One region of the Kitasatospora sp. NPDC001119 genome, then DNA from elsewhere that is predicted to be linked to it. Evidence: riboswitches for the same ligand, from Rfam matches in the RefSeq annotation. Region 1 holds a riboswitch; each other region holds the start of a gene.
What was found. A riboswitch is a leader RNA that binds a small molecule or an ion and turns the genes downstream of it on or off. The one in region 1 is predicted to bind cobalamin.
Positions count from the first base shown of each region.

Region 1 (4,732 bases):
GGCGGAGATCGTCCGCGGCGGCATCCAGTCGGTGGACGAGGGCCAGACCGAGGCCGCGCACGCGCTCGGCATGAGCCGGTTCCAGACCATGCGCCGGATCGTCCTGCCGCAGGCCATGCGGGTGATCATCCCGCCGACCGGCAACGAGACCATCTCGATGCTCAAGACCACCTCGCTGGTCTCCGTGATCTCCCTGGAGGAGATCTTCCGGGCCGGCCAGGTCATCTACTCCCGGAACTACCAGAACATCCCGCTGCTGATCGTGGTCAGCCTCTGGTACCTGTTCTTCACCTCGGTGCTGACCATCGGCCAGTACTACATCGAGCGCCACTACGCCCGAGGTTCCAACCGCACCCTCCCGCCCACCCCGCTGCAGCGGCTGCGGAGGCTGTTCGCCGGGAAGCCCGCCCCCAGGACGACCGCCGACGTCGTCCCGGGGCTCGAGGGAGGTGGTCACGTATGACCGATCCGACCAAGTCCCCCGCCGGCGCCGCGTCCGGCGAGCCGATGGTCCGCGCCGAGAACGTGCACAAGTCGTACGGCCTGGTCGAGGTGCTCAAGGGCATCGACCTGGAGGTCAGGCAGGGCGAGGTGTTCTGCCTGATCGGCCCGTCCGGCTCCGGCAAGTCGACCTTCCTGCGGTGCATCAACCACCTGGAGAAGATCAACGGCGGCCGCCTCTGGGTGGACGGCGAGCTGGTCGGCTACCGGCAGAAGGGCGACCGGCTGCACGAGCTCAGGGACCGCGAGGTCGCCCTCAAGCGGCGCGACATCGGCATGGTCTTCCAGCGCTTCAACCTGTTCCCGCACATGACCGCCGTCGAGAACGTCATGGAGGCGCCGGTCCAGGTCAAGGGCGAGAGCCGGGCCGACGCCCGCGAGCGCGGGATGGCCCTGCTGGAGCGGGTCGGCCTCGCCGACAAGGCGAAGAACTACCCCTCGCAGCTCTCCGGCGGCCAGCAGCAGCGCGTGGCGATCGCCCGCGCGCTGGCCATGAAGCCCAAGCTGATGCTCTTCGACGAGCCGACCTCCGCGCTCGACCCGGAGCTGGTCGGCGACGTCCTCGACGTCATGCGCGGCCTCGCCGAGGAGGGCATGACCATGGTGGTCGTCACCCACGAGATGGGCTTCGCCCGCGAGGTCGGCGACGCGCTGGTGTTCATGGACGGCGGGGTGGTGGTCGAGTCCGGCAACCCCCGCGAGGTGCTCACCGACCCGCAGCACGAGCGCACCAGGGCCTTCCTCTCCAAGGTGCTCTGAGCCCGTACGCCCGGCGCCCGGCAGGTCACTCCTGCCGGGCGCCGTCGTTTTCCCCGCCCGGGTAATAGGCTGGAGGCAGTCAGCCCGTTACCGACCCCCCTGGAAGGACCCCTGTGGAGCTCGCCGCCTACGCCGATCTCGCCGTCCGGCTGGTGAACACCGAGGAGCCCGAGCGCGGCACCGACTCGCTGACCTCCGTGGAGGCGGTGCGCGGTCTCTTCTCCGACTCCTCGCGGGCCCGCTCGCTCGCCGACGAGTCCGACGTGCCCCGGCTGCGGGCGGTGCGGACCCGGCTGCGCGGGGTCTTCGAGGCCGCCGCCGGCGGGGACGAGATCCGCGGCGTCGACCTGCTGAACAGCCTGCTGATGGAGTACCCGGTCAGCCCGCTGATCTCCGGGCACGACTACCTGGACGACGCCGGGCGGCCGCGCTGGCACCTGCACCTGGCCGACAACTCCCCCACCGCCACCGCCCACTTCAGCGCGGTCGCCTGCATGGGCCTGGCCGTCCACCTCACCGAGCTGGGCGCCGACCGGCTCGGCATCTGCCAGGCCGCGCCCTGCCGCAACGCCTACCTGGACACCTCGACCAACCGCTCCCGCCGCTACTGCTCGGACCGCTGCGCGACCCGCGCCAACGTGGCCGCCTACCGGGCCCGCAAGCGCCTGGAGGCGGAGGCGGCGGCCCGGGCGTAGCGGCCCGCTAGACCTCCTCGACCCAGGCGCCGAGCCGGCGGGCCAGGCCCGGCACCCGGGCCAGCCGCGGGGTGAGCAGCAGCCGCTCCAGCCGGCGCCCCGGCGCCAGCCAGACCGGGCTCGGGCGCAGCCGCAGCAGCACCCGGCCGAGCACCAGCTCGTCCGGGACGGCGCCGTAGCTGCGGCTGTCGCTGTCCACCGGGCGGTTGTCGGAGAGCAGCCACCAGCCCGTGGCCCGGCGCTCGGCAGCCCGCTTCACCACCAGCAGGTCCTGCTGGAAGGGGTGCCGGAAGACCACCACCGCGCCGGGCCGGATCGGCGCGCCGTAGCGGACCAGCAGCCGGTCGCCCTCGCGCAGGGTCGGGACCATCGACGGCCCCGCCACGTCGACCAGCCCGAACGGCAGCGCGCCGCCCGGGCCGCGCTCCCCCGCCCCGGCGCCCTCCGCTCGCGTGCTCCGCGCCACGACTCCTCCTCCCGCCCCCGCTCGCGCCCCCAGTCTGCCGTACGGACCGCCGTCCGTCCGATGTCCGGATTGCGCCGGTTCCCGGTCCGTCTTTCGCCCTAGGCCCACCGCCCGATCGCGAAACCGGGAGGGCGGAAGGGTAATCTCGGGCGCGGGAAGACGATCTAAGGAAGGACTCCCATGTTCTCTCGTCTGTTTGCACCGCGCGCCACCGTCCACGCCCACTGCGACCTGCCCTGCGGCGTCTACGACCCCGCGCAGGCCAAGCTGGAGGCCGAGTCGGTCAAGGCCACCCAGGAGAAGTACCAGGCCAACGAGGACCCGCACTTCCGCGCCCGCGCCGTCATCATCAAGGAGCAGCGCGCCGAGGCCGTCAAGCACCACATCTCGGTGCTGTGGAGCGACTACTTCAAGGCCCCGCACTTCGAGAAGTACCCGCAGCTGCACCAGCTGATCAACGACACCCTGAAGGCCGCCTCGGCCGCCAAGGCGTCCACGGACCCGGCCACCGGCCAGGCCCTGCTCGACCTGATCGCCCAGGTCGACAAAATCTTCTGGGAGACCAAGCAGGCCTGAGCCTGACGCGTCGCCACCCGACCGCCCCCGTCCGCACCGCCGGACGGGGGCGGTCGTGCGTTCACGTCCGACCCGGCTCGGTAAGGGTTGCCTGCCCTGAGTGGCTGTTATGCTGCCAGGGCGTCCGAGGGGGAAGTCCGGTGCGAATCCGGCGCTGACCCGCAACGGTGAGCACGGCCCGTACCCGCCCGTACGGCCGCGCCAGCCCGATCGCCCTCGGCCGCCGACCTCCCGACAACTCGCCGCGGACTGCGAGGGGAACGGCGCCCCGGCACGCCCCCGGCCCGCGCCCGCCCCGGCGCGCTCCCGGCCCGAGGCAAGGCGCACCCGTGAACCGCGCACCCGTCAACCGTGCAGTCGGCCCGCCCGCCCGCCGAATACCCGTCGTCCCGCTCGCCGCCGGACTCGCCGCCGCCCTGCTGCTCTCCCTGGTCTGCGGGGTCGCCCTCGGCTCCTCCGGGCTCGGCCTGCCCCGGGTGCTGCGGCTCCTGGGCGCCGGGCTGACGGGCGGCCGGCTGGACGCGGACGAGGCGGCCGCGTACGCGATCGTCTGGGAGATCCGGCTGCCGCGCACCGTGCTGGCCGCCGTGGTCGGCGCCGGGCTGGCCGCCTGCGGGGTCGCCGTCCAGGCCCTGGTGCGCAACGCGCTGGCGGACCCCTTCGTGCTCGGCATCTCCTCCGGCGCGGCCGTCGGCGCCAATGCCGTGATGCTGTTCGGCGCCTTCGCCTCGCTCGGGGTGTGGGCGATCTCCGCCTCCGCCTTCGGCTCCGCGCTGGCCGCCATGACCCTGGTCTACGTCACGGCCCGCACCGCGTACGGGCTCACCCCGCTGCGGCTGGTGCTCACCGGCACCGCGCTGTCGTACGGCTTCTCCGCCGCCACCACCCTGATGGTCTTCGCCGCCGACCGCGGCGAGGCCGCCCGGGACGTCATGATGTGGCTGCTCGGCAGCCTCGGCGGCGCCACCTGGGGCAAGGTGCCGATCGCCGCCGTCACCGTGCTGGCCGGGCTCGCCTACCTGGCCTGCACCGCCGGGCGGCTGGACGCGCTCGCGATGGGCGACGAGACCTCCGCCTCGCTCGGCGTGGACCCGGACCGGCTGCGCCGCGAGCTGTTCGTGGTGACCGCCGCCGTCACCGGCACCGTGGTCGCGGTCAGCGGGGCGATCGGCTTCGTCGGGCTGCTGATGCCGCACCTGGCGCGGATGCTGGTCGGCGCCGGGCACCGCCGGGTGCTGGTGGTCGCGCCGCTCGCCGGGGCGCTGCTGCTGGTCTGGGTGGACATCGCCTCGCGCACCCTGCTGGCGCCCGCCGAACTGCCCGTCGGGGTGTTCACCGCGGTGCTCGGCGTGCCCGCCTTCCTGGTGATGATGCGCCGCCGCGGCCAGGCCTTCGGAGGTGCCCGGTGACCGCGACGACCGACCCGACCCCGGTGCACGCCCAGGACCTCGCCGTCGACGGCGTCTCGGTGGAGCTGGCCGGCACCCGGCTGGTCCACGAGGTGAGCCTGGCGGCCGCCGCCGGACAGGTGGTCGGGCTGATCGGCCCCAACGGCAGCGGCAAGTCGACCCTGCTGCGCTGCGTCTACCGGGTGCTGAAGCCGGCCGGCGGCGTGGTCCGGCTGGCCGGCGACGACCTGCACGCCCTCACCGCCCGCGAGAGCGCCCGCCGGGTGGCCGCGCTGACCCAGGAGCACTCCGCCGAGTTCGACTTCACCGTCGCCGAGGTGGTCGCC
Region 1 covers NZ_JBSFKI010000019.1:26,126-30,857, reverse strand. The annotation lists gene ACWDD9_RS23530 (amino acid ABC transporter permease) at 1-463, shown strand, start outside; gene ACWDD9_RS23525 (amino acid ABC transporter ATP-binding protein) at 460-1,260, shown strand; gene ACWDD9_RS23520 (CGNR zinc finger domain-containing protein) at 1,374-1,955, shown strand; gene sodX (nickel-type superoxide dismutase maturation protease) at 1,963-2,325, opposite strand; gene sodN (superoxide dismutase, Ni) at 2,602-2,997, shown strand; cobalamin riboswitch at 3,065-3,203, shown strand; gene ACWDD9_RS23505 (FecCD family ABC transporter permease) at 3,327-4,406, shown strand; gene ACWDD9_RS23500 (ABC transporter ATP-binding protein) at 4,403-4,732, shown strand, end outside.

Region 2 (4,732 bases), on a different contig from region 1:
GCCGAGAGGTCGGTCCGCGGGGCCGGCGGCGGAAGTGGACCACCACGTCGGCGTGATCTGGATGCCGACGGCCGGCCCGGCCGGGACGAGAACACCGAAACCCATGACGATGGACCGGATCCTCAGGGAGGACCGCGAGTGGGCGCGGCCGTCGAATGACAGTACGTTCGACGGGCGTCGGCGGGCTGTTCACCGCGACGCGCGTGCCCGACGGCGACGACCCCGCGTGGCTGACCACCGCGGGCACCATGGTCGACACCCTGTTGTTCACGGCCGCCGCGGTGGCAACCGTACGGCTGGTCGGACACCTCGACCGGCGGCGCCGAGCGTCCCGCGGCGCCTGAGCCCCTGGCACCGGCGCCCCGGCCCCTTCCGGAGAAGGGGCCGGGGCGCCGGTGGCCCTCCGCCTGTCAGGGCGCGGTGGTGCCCGGCTGTGCGCCGGCGCCGAAGGACCAGCCCTCGACGTCGCCGGGGGCCGGGTCGTAGCTGCCCGCGCCCAGGGTGCTGTACGACCAGGGGCCGCCGTGCTGGGCGTGCCAGTACGACCAGTAGGCGCTGCCGGTCGGGTTGGTGCAGGTCGTCGGCAGGGCGTTGATGGTGCAGACGAAGCCCGGGTAGCGCGGGTGGAAGGCGTACGAGAATCCGGCGCCGGTGAGCGCGGCCAGGCCGCTGGCCGGGTCGCCGGGCGCGCAGCCGGTCTGGATGCCGCCGCCGACGGCGGTGAAGTCGACCACGACGGTGACGCCGGTGGTGCCGCCGCAGGCGGCCGCCCGCGCCTGCGGCGCCTGGACGGCGCAGACGCCGAGCAGTCCGGCGGTGAGGGCCGCCGCGGCGGCGATCGACCCGAGCGTACGGCGGGCCGGGCGGACCGGGGTGGGGGTGTCGCTCATCGGTGAACTCCTCGCGGTGTCAGCGTGGTTCAGCGCGTGGCCGGCGCCGGCGGGCAGGCCTGGGTCGGGGCGTCGGGGGCGGCCCCGGAGGCGGAGAGCGTGGACAGCGGGGTGCCCGCGAGGCCGAGGACGGCCTGCGCCGTGGCCCGGGCGCCGGTGCCCGCGTTGAAGCCGGTCGCGTCGTAGGCGACGGCGCCGCGGACCGCCGGGTCGGCGGAGCAGCCCTGCTGGAGCTTCACCAGCCGGCCCCAGGCCTTGAGGCCGGGGCCGAGGCGTCCGCCGGAGAGCAGCGCCTGGGTGGCCAGGCCGGTGCTGTTGGCGTTGGAGGCGGTCGCCCCGGCGGCCGCGAAGCCGCCGTCGGCGTTCTGGTGGGCGGTGAGCCAGCCCAGGCCCGTGTTCGCCTTGGCGGCGCGCCCGGTGGCGGCGAGGGCCTGGACGGCGAGCGCGGTGGCGTCGGCGTCGCTGGTGCAGGCGGCCTGGCCGAAGGAGAGCGGGAAGCCGCCGTCCGCGCACTGGCTGTTCGCCAGGAAGTCCACGGCCGCCGCCGGGGCGCCACCGGGCGTGCGGTGCAGGGCGATCACGGCGAGGGACTGGCCGAAGGTGTTGCTGTAGTCGCCCCACTGGGAGCGGTCGGAGAACCGGCCCTCGGCGGTCTGCAGCGACCGCAGGCGGGCCGGCAGGTCGACGCCGCCGAAGGCCGTCGGGTCCCCGCCGCGGACCTCGACGGCGAGCAGCAGCTTGGCGGTCGCGCCCGCGTAGGCCTCGGTGGTGCCGTCGCCGAGGTAGCCGCCGATGATCTCGGGCTTCGCCAGCCAGGCGGTGGCCTTCGCGGCGGCCTCGTCGGAGCCGCGCGAGGCGGCGAAGGCCAGTACGGCGTCGATGGTGAGGCCCTGGTCGGGGTAGGCGGTCCCGTTGAAGACGGACTCGAAGTGGTCGCCGTCGACGAGTTGGCGGGCCAGCCAGCCGCCCGCGGCGGCGTCGGGACGGACCGTCGGGGACGAGGTCGCGGCGGCGGTCGCGTTCACGGGCGCGGCGTGGGCGGCGGTGACCGCCGGGAGTGCGGTGGCGAGCGCCACGGCGGGTATCGCGAGCAGACCGAGGGTGCGGCGGAGCGTGGGCATGGTGGCCTTTCCGGGCCCGCGCGCAGGGGCCCGGAGGGCGGCGGCGACAGCCGGGGCGGCCCTCGGGGCTCCGGCCCGCGGACCACGACGGGAGGAGGGACGACACGCCTCCGCCGACGGGTACTCGGGCTCGCCTCCGACCAGGAGCCGGCGGCCTACCGTTGCGGGCCAGCGCCGGATTCGAACCGGACTTCCCCCAGCGGCGGAGTCACAACATGACGGCCCATCATGGCGATACGGAAAAGATCCGGTCAAGGGTTCGAACGTGACATCACGGTGGCCGCCGCCCGACATCGGGACGCGCCCCTCCCGGCCGCCGACGCGACCAGGGCGTCCCGGACGGCAGAATGCCTCCCATGCGGCACATCTTCGTCATCGGCATCGGCGCGGGCGACCCCGACCACCTCACCCTGCAGGCGGTCAAGGCGCTCGCCCGCACGGACGTCTTCTTCATCCTCGACAAGAACGAGGACCGGCAGGACCTGATCCGGCTGCGCCGCCGGATGCTGGCCGAGCACGGCCGGCCAGGCCACCGGGTGGTCGAGGCGCCGGACGCGGAGCGGGACCGGACCACCCCCGCGTACGCGGCCGCCGTGGACGACTGGCGCGTCCGCCGGGCCGACCTGGTCGAGCAGTTGCTCTCCGAGCACCTCGGTGAGGGCGAGACGGGCGCGTTCCTGGTCTGGGGGGATCCGAGCCTCTACGACAGCGTCATCGCCGTGGTGGACGACGTCCTGGCCCGCGGCGCCGTCGGCTTCGACTACGAGGTGGTCCCGGGCATCAGCAGCGTCTCCGCGCTCGCCGCCCGCCACCGCAGCACGCTGACCCGGGTCGGCCGCCCGGTGCAGATCACCACCGGCCGCCGGCTGGCCGAGGGCTTCCCCGAGGACGTGGACGACGTCGTGGTGATGCTCGACGGCCGCGCCGCCTTCACCGGGATCGACCCGGAGGGGCTGGAGATCCGTTACGGCGCGTACCTCGGCACCCCCGACGAGATCCTCGTCGCCGGTCCGCTGGCCGAAGCCGCCCCGCGGATCAGCGAGTTGCGCGAGTCGGCCCGCGCGCGCAAGGGCTGGATCATGGACACCTACCTGCTGCGGCGCTCCGAGAGCTGACCGGCGGGCGCCGCCCCGGTTCGACCCCCGGCCGACACTCGGACACCGCCCTCGCGCCCGGCCGGTGCGCTCCCGGACCGGTGCCGGTGCACTGTGGGCCAACTCCGACACCATGCCACTGCCTAACGTTCCGTCATGAGAGCGAACAGGACAGCCTCTTGGGCTCGTCCGGCTCGACCGCGCCGCGCCGCCGCCCGCTCCGGGCGGCGGCCCGAACCCATGACTGGAGGCCGTCGAGGTGCCTGCAATGCCGGTCGGCGGGCTGGTCCCCCGCACGGAGAACGTCACCGAACACGCCGCCGACGTCGTCGTCCGCAACGCCCGGATCCACACCGGGGACGCCCGCCGCCCGCAGGCCGGCGCCCTCGCCATCCGGAACGGCCTGATCACGGCCGTCGGGGACGACGCGGACATAGCCCCGGCCGTCGGCCCGTCCACGGTGGTGGTCGACGCGCTCGGCCGCCGCGTGGTGCCCGGCCTCAACGACGCGCACCTGCACGTGATCCGCGGTGGCCTCAACTACGTCCTGGAGCTGCGCTGGGACGGTGTGCGGTCGCTGCGCCAGGGCCTGGCGATGCTGCGGGAGCAGGCCGCCCGGACGCCCCGGGGGCAGTGGGTGCGGGTCGTCGGCGGCTGGTCGGCGGAGCAGTTCGCCGAGCGGCGGCTGCCGACCCCCGCCGAGCTGAACGAGGCGGCGCCGGACACCCCGGTGTTCGTCCTCCACCTCTACCAGTCGGCGGTCCTCAACCGCGCCGCGCTGCGCGCCGTCGGCTACACCCGCGACACCCCGGACCCGAAGGGCGGCCAGATCGTCCGGGGCCGCGGCGGCGAGCCCAACGGCATGCTGCTGGCCGCCCCGAGCGCCCTGGTCCTCTACTCCACGCTCGCCAAGGCCCCGACACTGGAGGGCGAGGAGCGCAGGACGTCCACCCGGCACTTCCTGCGCGAGCTGAACCGCTTCGGGCTGACCTCCGCGATCGACGCCGCCGGCGGGTTCCAGAGCTTCCCGGAGAACTACGCCACGGTGACCGAACTCGCCCGCGACGGGCTGCTCTCGCTCCGCATCGCCTACCACCTGTTCCCGCAGACCCCCGGCCAGGAAGTCGACGACCTCACCCGCTGGGTCGAGACGGTCCGGCCCGGGGACGGCGACGAGTGGCTGCGGCTGAACGGCGCCGGCGAGAACCTCACCTGGGCCGCCGCCGACTTCGAGAACTTCGCCGAGCCGCGCCCCGAACTGAACGCCTACGAAGGGGAGTTCGCCAAGGCCGTGCGCCTGCTCACCGAGCACGGCTGGGGCTTCCGGCTACACGCGACGTACGACGAGACGATCCGGCGCGACCTCGCGGTGTTCGAGGGGCTCGCCGCCGAGGGGCTCTTCCCCGCCGGGAACCGGTGGCTCTTCGACCACGCCGAGACCGTCTCCCCGGACAGCCTGGACCGGATCGCGGCGCTCGGCGGCTCGCTCTCCGTCCAGAACCGGCTGTCCTTCCAGGGCGAGGTGTTCACCCGCCGGTACGGCGCCGCTGCCGCCGCCGAGGCGCCGCCGGTCCGCGCCATGCTGGCGCGCGGACTGACCGTGGCCGCCGGCACGGACGCCACCCGG
Region 2 covers NZ_JBSFKI010000032.1:13,685-18,416, forward strand. The annotation lists gene ACWDD9_RS32220 (hypothetical protein) at 156-344, shown strand; gene ACWDD9_RS32225 (hypothetical protein) at 411-890, opposite strand; gene ACWDD9_RS32230 (prenyltransferase/squalene oxidase repeat-containing protein) at 920-2,011, opposite strand; cobalamin riboswitch at 2,110-2,230, opposite strand; gene cobF (precorrin-6A synthase (deacetylating)) at 2,368-3,126, shown strand; gene ACWDD9_RS32240 (amidohydrolase) at 3,374-4,732, shown strand, end outside.
Region 2: linked by a shared signal. The riboswitch ahead of ACWDD9_RS32230 (prenyltransferase/squalene oxidase repeat-containing protein) and the one ahead of ACWDD9_RS23505 (FecCD family ABC transporter permease) in region 1 are both predicted to bind cobalamin.

Region 3 (4,732 bases), on a different contig from region 1:
GCGGTCTGCTCGCCGTGCTCCACCAGGTCGTCGGGGACGGAGAGCTCGCCGACCAGCCGGTCCGGGTCGACGGCGGTGACCACGCCCGCCAGTTCGACGACGTCGTCGAGCCGCCGCCCGTCCACCTCTCCCCCGGCGATCACCTCGACCGCGGGGTGCGGGTCGCTGCCGCCCCACAGTTCGACGATCGCCAGTCCGTACCGGCCGCCGTCGGCGATCTCCAGCAGCCGGGGCAGCAGGTCCTCGCGCAGGGCGCAGCACGGGCAGTCGTTCGCCAGCGGGACGTCGGCCACGTCGAAGGCCCCGGCGGCGTCGCGCAGCTCGCGGCGGACGGTGCCGAGCGCGGCGTCCCGCAGGTCGTGGTGCAGGACCACGGCGTCCACCGCGGCCGCCGCCAGTTCCTCGACGGCGGCCCGGCGCTGCTCCGCGTGCAGGCCGGCGACGACCACCACCGGCAGCCTGGTCCCGTCCACGGCGCTCACCAGCTCGCCTTGCGGACGCCGGGCAGGTGCCCGGCGTGGGCGTGCGCGCGCAGGTTGACCCGGGAGAGGCCGAAGGCCCGCAGGTAGCCGCGGGGCCGGCCGTCCACGGCGTCCCGGTTGCGGACCCGGGTGGCGCTGGCGTCGCGCGGCTGGCGGGCGAGCTCGGCCTGGGCGGCGGCGCGCTCGGCGGGGCCGGTGCCGGGGTGGGCGATGGTCCGCTTGAGCTCGGCCCGGCGCTCGGCGTGGCGGGCGACGACGGCGCGCCGCCGCTCGTTCTTGGCGATCTTGCTCTGCTTGGCCATCAGACCTTCTCCCCCCGGGCGCGGATGCGGGCGACGGCGGCCTCGACGCCGATCGCGTCGACGGTGCGGATGCCCTTGGCGCTCAGCGTCAGCCGGACGTACCGGCCCTCGCCGGGCAGCCAGTAGCGCTTGCGCTGGATGTTGGGGTCGAAGCGGCGGCCGGTGCGGCGGTGCGAGTGCGAGATCGCGTTGCCGAAGCCGGGCCGGCGGCCGGTGAGTTGGCAGCGGGCGGACATGGGTGCTCCCTGGCGTCCGGGAATGGGCAGGACCGGGCTCACGTTACACCAGATGAAAATGACTTCCATTTCGATGTACGGTTCGAGCCAACCCCTCGGACCGGACCCCGAGACCCCGACCCCCAGACCCCAGGAGGACGTCCCATGGCCCGCAGCGAACTGCGCCCGGTGATCAGGCTCCGCTCCACCGCCGGCACCGGCTTCACCTACGTGACCCGCAAGAACCGCCGCAACGACCCGGACCGGATGGTCCTGCGCAAGTACGACCCGGCCGCGGGCCGGCACGTCGACTTCCGCGAGGAGCGCTGACCCCGGACGCGCGAACGGCGCCTCCCCGGACTCGGGGAGGCGCCGTTCGCGGCCTGGCCGCTCGGCTCAGGAGCCCTCGGGCGTCCAGCGCTGCTCGACCCGGGCGAGCTTCCAGTACCCGATCGCGATCGCCCAGACGACCACGAACAGCCCGGCGATGGCGTAGCCCACGTTGTCCAGCGAGATGTCCGCGACGAACCCGGTGACCGGGTCGGTCAGGTCGAGCTTCTCGTGCAGCACCCCGACCAGCTCGATGGTGCCGATGATGAAGGCCACCGCGATCGACAGACCCGTGATGGTCAGGTTGTAGTACACCTTCCGGACCGGGTTGGCGAAGGCCCACTGGTACGCGAAGTTCATGAACGTCCCGTCCAGGGTGTCGAACAGGCTCATCCCCGCCGCGAACAGCAGCGGCAGGCAGACGATCGCGTACCAGGGCAGCCCGGAGGCCGCGCCCGAGCCGGCCATCACCATCAGGGTGACCTCGGTCGCCGTGTCGAAGCCCAGGCCCAGCACCATGCCCACCGGGAACATCTGCCCCGGCCGGGTGATCGAACGGGTCGCCCGGTTCAGCACCCGGGCCATGAAGCCGCGCGAGTCGAGGTGCGCCTCCAGCTCCTTCTCGTCGAACTTCCCGGCCCGCATCGAGCGGAACACCCTGAGGATGCCGAGCAGCGCCGCCAGGTTGAGCGCACCGATCAGGTAGAGGAACACGCCGGAGGTGGTCGTCCCGATCACGCCCAGCCACTTGTGGGTGGCCGACTCGTCGTCCATCAGTGTGTTCGCCAGCTGCGCGCCGCCCGCCACCAGGGCGGCCATCAGCACCACCATCGAGGAGTGCCCGAGGGCGAACCAGAAGCCCACCGAGACCGGCCGCTTGCCGTCCGCCATCAGTTTGCGGGTGGTGTTGTCGATCACCGCGATGTGGTCGGCGTCGAAGGCGTGCCGCATCCCGAGGGTGTACGCGGTGATGCCGAGGCCCACCCCGAAGACCTGGGTACCGACCGCGTACCGCTCGGGCGCGACCAGGAAGATCAGCGTGCCGAAGGCCACCACGTGCATGGCCACGATCACCGCCATCAGCCCGGCCGTACGGACGGTGTCCTCGCGCCGCCATCTGAAGCTGGGCAGCACGGAAGGGGCCGGCTTCGCGCCGGCGGCAACGGTTTCGGGCAGGGTCATCTGCGGATCACGCTCCAGCACCTCGTGGAAAACCTCGTGAGATGCCGTGGCCGGTCTCCTGGCTGACGGGATACCCGTGCCCGCCTTCCCAGGTGCGCGAGGCACCCAGTGGCTCCGTGGGCACGGACGACGTTCCTCCGCGGGCGGAGGAACGACCCGATCACAGTGGCGAGGGCCGCTCCGGGCTGGGACCCCTGAGGGTCCGTCACCGGTCTTCCCGAGCACCACGGCGGGGAACACCGTAGGGGCCGCGCCCCGACCCGTGCAAGGCTGCGCACCTGCGCAGGTGTCCAGGATCACAGGCGACCGCCTGCAAGAATGTCCGCATGCATCTCGTACCGGCCGACCGCGCGGGCCACCGCACCATCGACGGGCACCGGGTCTGCGAGGCCATCGCCGCGATCGGCGACCCCGCACACGTCCGGTCCTGGGCCGAGCGGTTCTCCCTGCTCGCCGACCCCGGACGGCTCGCCCTGCTGCTCGCCCTCCACCGGGCCGGCCCGCTCGCCGTCAGCGACCTCGCGGTGGCCACCGGCATGCGCGACCCCGCCGTCTCCCAGGCCCTGCGGCTGCTCCGCACGGCCGGCGTGGTCACCGGCGACCGGGACGGACGAGTGGTGCGCTACCGGCTCGTGGACGAGGCCATGCGCCCCCTCCTCGACGAGTGCGCCGCCGCCGAGCACCACGAGCCCAGCGCGGCAGTGGGCTGACCCCTCCCGCCGACGCCTGCCCGATCTGCCGACTCCCGCTCGGTCCGCCGACTCCTGCCCGGTCCGCCGACTCCCGCTCGGGCCGCTGACTCCCGCTCGGGAAGGCGCGCCGTGAACGGCCCCGGCCAGTACGATCATGATGTGCCGTCCCACCCCCATGCCTGGCCCGCCGACCGCTGGAACACCGACCCGGTCAAGGCCCGCGTGCTGGCGGTCGCCCGCACCCTCACCTCGGCCACCCGGGTGCTGGACGTCCTCTCCCTGCTGAGCCCGCACGGCATCGAGTGGTACTTCACCGTCAACCCCGGTTCCGTCTTCGCCGACCGCGCCCTGGACGAGTACCTGCACGGCCTGTCCGGCTTCACCGTGCTGGACTGGGACGACGCCGTCCGCCACCGCTTCGACCTGGCCGTCGCCTGCGCCGTCCACTCCTCCATGCACCGCCTGGACGCCCGCCTCGTCGTCCTGCCGCACGGCGCCGGCTACAACCGCCTGGTCACCGAGTCCACCGGCGACACGGTCAGCGCCGCCGGCCTGTCCCGCAACGAACTCACCCACCGCGGGCGGGTGTTCGTGGACGTCCTCGGGCTCTCCCACCCCGAACAGCTGGACCGGCTGCGGACCTCCTGCCCCGAGGCCCTGGACGTCGCCCGGGTGGTCGGCGACCCGTGCTTCGACCGGATGCTCGCCAGCCGGCGCTCCCGGGACGGCTACCGCGCCGCGCTCGGCGCCGTCGGCGGCCGACGGCTCGTCGTCGTCAGCTCCACCTGGAGCGAGCACTCGTTATTCGGCCGCCACCCCGACCTGCCCCGGCGGCTCGTCCGCCAACTGCCCGCCGACGAGTACACGGTGGCCGTCGTGCTGCACCCCAACGTGTGGAGCCGCCACGCCCCCGGGGCGCTGCTCGACGACGCCCGCCGGATGGGCCTGCGCCTGATCCCGCCCCACCAGGGCTGGCAGGCCGCGCTCGTCGCCGCCGACTGCGTGATCGGCGACCACGGCTCGGTCACCGTCTACGGCGCCGCCCTGGAACACCGCACCATGCTCGTCGCCACCGGCGCCGCCGAACTCGACCCGCGCTCCCCCAGCTACGCCTTCGGCCAGGCCGCCCCCGTCCTCGACCCGGACGGGGACCTCGCCGCCCAGCTCGAACGGGCCCTCGCCGAGGCCCCGGCCGGCCTGCGCGAGATCACCGACCGCTCGCTCGCCCACCGCGGCGAATCCGCCCGGCTGCTGCGCCCGCTGCTCTACTCCTTCCTGGACGGCCTGGACGAGCCCGGGGACGAACCGGCCCTGCCGCCCTACCCCAGGCCCGCCCCCTGCCCCGGGGCCGCCGAGTGGCCCACCGCGTACGACGTCGAGGGCAGCACCGAGGGGACCGAGGTGAGCCTGCGGCGCTACCCCTTCCACCCGGACGACCACACCCCGCGCGGCTTCCACGCCCTCACCGACGAGCACCCGGGCGACGCCCTGCGCTACACGGCCGAGGTGATCGCCCGCACCGAGGCGCA
Region 3 covers NZ_JBSFKI010000003.1:225,821-230,552, forward strand. The annotation lists gene ACWDD9_RS05270 (CobW family GTP-binding protein) at 1-473, opposite strand, end outside; gene rpsN (30S ribosomal protein S14) at 479-784, opposite strand; gene rpmB (50S ribosomal protein L28) at 784-1,020, opposite strand; gene rpmG (50S ribosomal protein L33) at 1,165-1,329, shown strand; gene ACWDD9_RS05290 (Nickel transporter NicT) at 1,396-2,511, opposite strand; cobalamin riboswitch at 2,543-2,755, opposite strand; gene ACWDD9_RS05295 (ArsR/SmtB family transcription factor) at 2,838-3,221, shown strand; gene ACWDD9_RS05300 (hypothetical protein) at 3,363-4,732, shown strand, end outside.
Region 3: linked by a shared signal. The riboswitch ahead of ACWDD9_RS05290 (Nickel transporter NicT) and the one ahead of ACWDD9_RS23505 (FecCD family ABC transporter permease) in region 1 are both predicted to bind cobalamin.